One region of the Streptomyces sp. NPDC043685 genome, then DNA from elsewhere that is predicted to be linked to it. Evidence: riboswitches for the same ligand, from Rfam matches in the RefSeq annotation. Region 1 holds a riboswitch; the other holds the start of a gene.

Region 1 (3,399 bases):
AACTGCGCGACCGGCCCCCACCGGCCCGCAGCGAACGACGGTCAGACGAGGCCCGCTTCCCGGAACGACTCCAGGCTGGGACGAATGGTCGCGGTCAGCCCCGTCCCCGCCACCGCGTCCAGCGTCTTGAGACCGTCCCCGGTGTTGAGCACCACCGTCGTCTTCGACGGATCCAGCAGCCCGCTCTCGATCAGCTTCTTGGCGACACCCACCGTCACACCACCGGCGGTCTCCGCGAAGATCCCCTCGGTCCGCGCGAGCAGCTTGATCGCCTCGACGACCTGCTCGTCGTCCACGTCCTCCACCGCACCACCGGTCCGCCGCGCGATGTCCAGCACGTAGGGCCCGTCCGCCGGGTTGCCGATGGCCAGGGACTTGGCGATGGTGTCCGGCTTCTGCGGGCGCACCACGTCGTGCCCGGCCTTGAACGCCGTGGACACCGGCGAACAGCCGAGCGCCTGCGCGCCGAAGATCTTGTACGGCTTGTCCTCGACCAGACCGAGCTTGATCAGCTCCTGGAGCCCCTTGTCGATCTTCGTCAGCTGCGAGCCGGAGGCGATCGGCACCACGAGCTGGTCCGGCAGCCGCCAGCCGAGCTGCTCGCAGATCTCGTACGCCAGCGTCTTGGAGCCCTCGGCGTAGTACGGCCGGAGGTTGACGTTGACGAAGCCCCAGCCCTCGCCGGCCGGGTCGCCGATCAGCTCGGAGCAGAAGCGGTTCACGTCGTCGTAATTGCCCTCGATGCCGACGAGCTCGCCGCCGTAGACCGCCGCCATGACGACCTTGCCCTGCTCCAGGTCGTGCGGGATGAACACGCAGGAGCGGAAGCCGGCGCGGGCCGCGGCGGCGCCCACCGCACCGGCGAGGTTGCCCGTCGAGGAGCAGGAGAGGGTGGTGAAGCCGAAGGCGCGGGCGGCCTCCAGGGCCTGGGCTACGACCCGGTCCTTGAAGGAGTGCGTCGGGTTGCCGGAGTCGTCCTTGACGAAGAGCTTGCCGGCGTCGACGCCCAGCGCGCGGGCGAGGTTGTCGGCCTTGACGAGCTTGGTCCAGCCCGGGTTGATGTTCGGCTTGTCCGCCACGTCGGCCGGGACCGGCAGCAGCGGGGCGTAGCGCCAGATGTTCGCGGGACCCGCTTCGATGCGCTTGCGGAGCTCTTCGGTGTCGTAGGCCGAGAAGTCGTAGGCGATCTCCAGCGGGCCGAAACACTCCTCGCAGGCGAAGACCGGGCCGAGGGGCACGCGGTGACCGCACTCGCGGCAGCTCAGCGCGGCGGCGGGACCGAGGTCTACGGTGGAGTCAGTGGTGCTTGCAACAGTCTGCACAGCCATGTGAGGCGAGGCCCTTCCTCATCTTCCTCACGACGCGTTTCGCCGTGAGACGGATTTGGCACCTTCCCTAGCCGGGAGCCTCGCGACGCGGTCGACAGTGACCTACGAGTACCGACTGGAGGGTTGCCGGGGCTTCATCGGGCCGTTTCCCTCTGCCCCTCTGGATGAGCTGTATGTGGTTGTAGGCGGCGGGTGACCCCGGACATGCGATGGTCATCCGCGTTGTTCAAGACTGTAACCGACGACCAGGACAGTTGAGATAGCCGTCCGAACCGCGAGATGGATCATTGTCCGTCCCGCCGAGAGCACGCAGAGGAGCCGCCACGGTGCTGGAAGAAGTCGAGCGCTGGCTGAGCACCCGTTCCTGGTCCGCGAACGATCGTCCGCTCCACCAGATCCTGGCCGCCAAGCAGCGCACGGGCCAGACGGTCAGCGTGGTGCTGCCCGCGCTCAACGAGGAGGCGACCGTCGGTGACATCGTCGCCGTCATCCGCCACGACCTGATGCGGCAGGTCCCGCTCGTCGACGAACTGGTGGTCGTCGACTCGGGCTCCACCGACCGCACGTCCGAGGTGGCCGCCGCCGCGGGCGCGCGGGTGGTGCACCGGGACGCGATACTCCCGCGCCTGCCCGCCGTCCCCGGCAAGGGCGAGGTGCTGTGGCGCTCGCTGCTGGTCACCCGGGGGGACGTGGTCTGTTTCGTCGACGCGGACCTGAGGGACTTCTCGTCCGACTTCGTCTCCGGGATCGTCGGACCGCTGCTCACGGAGCCGGACGTGGCCCTGGTGAAGGCCATGTACGACCGTCCGCTGGACGGCGCCTCCGGGCAGGGCGGCCGGGTCACCGAGCTGATGGCGCGCCCGCTGCTCAACATGCACTGGCCGCAGCTGGCCGGCTTCGTGCAGCCGCTCGGCGGCGAGTACGCGGCCCGCCGCTCCCTGCTGGAGCAGCTGCCCTTCCCCGTCGGCTACGGCGTGGAGCTGGGCATGCTGGTCGACGCCCTGCACCTGGCGGGCCTGGACGCCCTCGCCCAGGTGGACGTGGGGGTGCGCAAGCACCGGCACCAGGACGGGCAGGCGCTGGGCCGGATGGCCGCCGCGATCTACCGCACGGCCCAGCTGCGACTGGCCCGCGGGCATCTGATCCGGCCGTCCCTGACGCAGTTCGAGCGGAGCCGGGACGGCTTCGCGCCGCGCACCTACTCCGTGGACACCGAGGAGCGTCCGCCCATGGCGGAGATCGCCGAGTACCGGGCGCGCAGGGCGGCCTGACCGGGCCGTTTTCGGCCGGGCCCGGAAGATCCGTACGTTTGAGCGTTTCCGGGCCGGGCTAGGTTGAGGTCTATGGCTTCAACGTACGGTGCTGCGCAGGTGCTGGTGGCCTCCAACCGGGGTCCCGTCTCGTACACGGTGGGTGAGGACGGCTCGCTGGACGCCAAACGGGGCGGCGGCGGACTGGTCTCCGGGCTCTCCGCGATCGGCTCGGACGCGGACGCGCTGTGGGTGTGCTCGGCGTTGTCCGACGGCGACCGCGAGGCGGTGCGGCGCGGGGTCGGAGAGGACGGCGTGCGGATGCTGGACATCCCGGCCGACGTGCACGCCGACGCGTACAACGGCATCGCCAACTCGGTCCTGTGGTTCGTGCACCACATGCTCTACCAGACGCCCCTGGAGCCGGTCTTCGACGCGGAGTTCCGGCGGCAGTGGGCGTCCTACGAGACGTACAACCGGGCCTTCGCCGAGGCGCTGGCCGAGGAGGCGGCGCGGGGCGCGGCGGTCGTGGTGCAGGACTACCACCTGACGCTGGTGCCGGGCATGCTCCGCGAGCTGCGGCCGGACCTGCGCATCGGGCACTTCTCGCACACGCCGTGGGCGCCGCCGGAATACTTCCGGATGCTGCCGGACGACGTGGCCGGGCAGGTGCTGCGCGGCATGCTGGGCGCGGACCGGCTGGGCTTCCTCACCGAGCGCTGGGCGCAGGCGTTCACCGCGTGTGCCGAGCGGTTCGCGGGCGGGCTCGGCGGCACCCGGGTCGGGGTGCACGGGCTGGGCGCCGACGCCGATTTCCTGCG
Region 2 (3,399 bases), on a different contig from region 1:
CAGTCCCTGGTCGGCGCCTCCGGGGCGATCTCGGCGGTCCTCGGTGCGTTCCTGTACCTGTTCCCGCGCGCCCGGGTCACCAGTCTCCTGCCGTTCCTCTTCTTCCTGCCGGTGCGCTTCCCGGCCTGGGTCGTGCTGCCGTTCTGGGCGGCGCTGCAGTGGCTGGCGGCGGGGCGGGCCTCGGACGGGCCGGGGGTGGCCTACCTCGCCCACCTGATCGGATTCGGTCTGGGCTTCGGCTACGCGTCGGTCCGCTACGGCCGCCCGACCGGCCCCACTAGAGTGAAGGCCGCCCCTGCTCCGGCCCCCGAGGGAGAGAACCAGCCGTGATCACCGCGATCGTCCTCATCAAGACCAGCGTGGACCGGATCCCCGAGATCGCCGAGTCGATCGCGGCGCTGGACAGCGTCAGCGAGGTCTTCTCCGTCACGGGCACCTACGACCTGATCGCGATGGTCCGGGTCAAGGAGCACGAGGACCTGGCGGAGGTCATCCCGGGCCGGATCAGCAAGATCAGCGGGGTGGAGGGGACGGACACGCACGTGGCGTTCCGCACGTACTCCCAGCACGACCTGGAAGCGGCGTTCTCGATCGGCCTGGACAACTGAGAGGCCGCCCTGCCGCGGTTGATCGTCCAGGGCGGCCGTCTGCCGGCTCAGGCGGAGGTGTCCGGCACGCAGCGGCCGTCCTCGGTGCGGTAGGTCCACTTCGCCCCGTCCGCCACCAGCTCCCTGACCGCCCGCACGAACCGCTCCACGTGCTCGTCCGGCGTGCCCGCGCCGAAGCTGACCCGGATGGCGTTCAGCGACTTCTCCCCGGGCGCGGCCTCCGGCGACCCGCACTCCCCCTGCGACTGCGGGTCGCCGCCGAGCAGCGTGCGCACCAGCGGGTGGGCGCAGAACAGCCCGTCGCGCACGCCGATGCCGTACTCCGCGGACAGGGCGGCGGCGAAGTGGGAGCTGTTCCAGCCCTCGACGACGAAGGAGAGCACCCCGACCCGCGGCGCGTCGTCCCCGAAGAGGGACAGGAACCGCACCTGGGGCACGTCGGCGAGACCCTCCCGGACCGCGCGGACCAGGTGCTGCTCACGGGCCACCAGGGTGTCGAAGCCGGCCTCGGTCAGCGCCTTGCAGGCCGAGGCGAGGGCGTAGGCGCCGATGACGTTGGGCGAACCGGCCTCGTGGCGGGCGGCGCTGTCGTGCCACTCCACGTCCACTCCCCCGTCCTCGCGCCGGGTGACCTTGCGGCTGGCGCCGCCGCCCGCGAGGTACGGCTCGGCCGTGCGCAGCCAGTCGGACCGCCCGGCCAGCACGCCCGAGCCGAAGGGCGCGTACAGCTTGTGCCCGGAGAAGGCGACCCAGTCGACGTCCAGGCCGGCGACGGACACCGGGTGGTGGGGGGCCAGCTGGGCGGCGTCCAGCACGATCCGCGCACCGTGGGCGTGCGCGGCCGCGGCGAGTTCCCGCACCGGCCACAGCTCGCCGGTGACGTTGGAGGCGCCGGTGACGCAGACCAGGGCCGGCCCGTGGGGGTCCCGGCCAGCCAGGGCGCGTTCCAGGCTCTCGACGGCCGCACCGGGGCTGCGCGGCGCGTCGAGGAAGGTGACGCGGGCGTCGCGCCAGGGCAGCAGGGAGGCGTGGTGCTCGGTCTCGAAGACGAAGACCTGGCAGTCGGCGGGGAGCGCGGCGGCGAGGAGGTTGAGCGAGTCGGTGGTGGAGCGGGTGAAGACCACCTGGTCGTCTTCCCGGCAGTCCAGGAACTCCGCGACGGTCCGGCGGGCGTTCTCGAACAGGTCGGTCGACAGCTGCGAGAGGTACCCCGCGCCGCGGTGCACGCTGCCGTAGTACGGCGCGTAGGCGGCGACGTCGTCCCAGACCCGCTGGAGCGCCGGGGCGCTGGCGGCGTAGTCGAGGGCGGCGTAGGTGACCTCGCCGCCGGTCACGAGCGGCACGGTGACGTCCCGGCCCAGAACGGGCAGCGGGGCACAGACGGACGGGGCGGCGGCAACGGTGGAGACGGACATGGGTGAACTCCCGTGAAGGCAGGTGGAATCCGCCCGCGAGCCGGTACGGCTACCAGCGGGGGATGAAGGAAAGAGGGATGCGGAGGCGGGGCTCTGCGGCCCTATCGCATTCGCTGATTCACGGGAGAACTCCTCGACGACCAGGACCCCTGGTCCCACACTTCTCAAAAGCGTGCGAGGGGTCCGCGCTTGCCGCAGACCTCGCTGCCTGCGGCCTGGTCTTCACCCGGGGCACCCCGCCACGGACGGAGGGTTGCCGGACAGTCGGCCGGGGCCTCATGACTGTCACTCATGACCTGCTCAGGAACGTACGCGAAGAGATCGGCGTCCCGCAACCCGAGTCCGGATCGCGGGACGCCGTACGGAAATCCGCTACTTGTTGCTCGCGGCCACCCAGCGCTCCAGGGTGCGCTTCGCCGCGCCCGAGTCGATCGACTCGGCCGCCTTCACCATCCCGGCGCGGATCTGCTCGGCCAGCGGGGCCTGTGTGGGCTCCAGGGCCACCAGCGCCGCCGCCGAGTTCAGCACCACCGCGTCCCGCACCGGCCCGGTCTCCCCGTCCAGCAGCCGCCGCGCGACCTCCGCGTTGTAGGAGGCGTCCGCGCCGCGCAGGGCCTCCACGGGGACCAGGTCGAGGCCCACGTCACGCGGGTCGAAGGCCTCCTCGGTCACCTTGCCCCCGCGCACGATCCACACCCGGGACGTGGCCGTGGTGGTGAGCTCGTCGAGGCCGTCGTCACCCCGGAAGACCAGGGACGAGTTGCCGCGCTCGGCGAAGACGCCCGCGACGATCGGCGCCATGCGGGGATCCGCCACACCGACGGCCTGGGCGCGGACCCGGGCCGGGTTGGTCAGCGGGCCGAGGGCGTTGAACACCGTGCGGATGCCCAACTGGCCGCGTGCCGCGCCCGCGTGCCGCAGCGCCGGGTGGAACTTCACCGCGAAGCAGAACGTGATGCCGGCCTCCTCGGCGACCTCCGCGACCCGGTGCAGCGGCAGTTCCAGGTTGACCCCGAGCTTCTCCAGCACGTCGGAGGCCCCGGACGCCGAGGACGCGGCCCGGTTGCCGTGCTTGACGACCTTCGCGCCGGTGCCCGCGACGACGATCGAGGACATCGTGGAGATGTTGACCGTCTTCGCGCCGTCACCGCCGGTGCCGACGATGTCGACCGTCGCCCCGGGCACCTCGATCACGTTGGCGTGCTCGTACATCGTGCGGACCAGGCCGTTGATCTCCTCGACGGTCTCGCCCTTGGCGCGCAGGGCGACGACGAACCCGGCGATCTGCGCCTCGGTCGCCTCGCCGCGCATGATCCGGTCCATCGCCCAGGCGGTGTCGTCCGCGCTCAGGTGCCTGCCGTCCAGCAGGCCGTTCA

Evidence for each region. A riboswitch is a leader RNA that binds a small molecule or an ion and turns the genes downstream of it on or off. The one in region 1 is predicted to bind S-adenosylmethionine.
Region 2: it holds a riboswitch for S-adenosylmethionine, as region 1 does, so the genes downstream of both, AC0665_RS27485 (aminotransferase class V-fold PLP-dependent enzyme) here and thrC (threonine synthase) in region 1, are expected to answer to the same signal.

What each region holds. Positions count from the first base shown of each region.
Region 1 is NZ_JBWKCH010000009.1:154,375-157,773, reverse strand. Features, by position in the region: gene thrC (threonine synthase) at 42-1,328, opposite strand; SAM riboswitch class I at 1,344-1,499, opposite strand; gene AC0665_RS28395 (glucosyl-3-phosphoglycerate synthase) at 1,655-2,599, shown strand; gene AC0665_RS28390 (alpha,alpha-trehalose-phosphate synthase (UDP-forming)) at 2,672-3,399, shown strand, end outside.
Region 2 is NZ_JBWKCH010000008.1:449,363-452,761, forward strand. Features, by position in the region: gene AC0665_RS27475 (rhomboid family intramembrane serine protease) at 1-330, shown strand, start outside; gene AC0665_RS27480 (Lrp/AsnC ligand binding domain-containing protein) at 327-608, shown strand; gene AC0665_RS27485 (aminotransferase class V-fold PLP-dependent enzyme) at 656-2,023, opposite strand; SAM riboswitch class IV at 2,204-2,320, opposite strand; gene trpD (anthranilate phosphoribosyltransferase) at 2,396-3,399, opposite strand, start outside.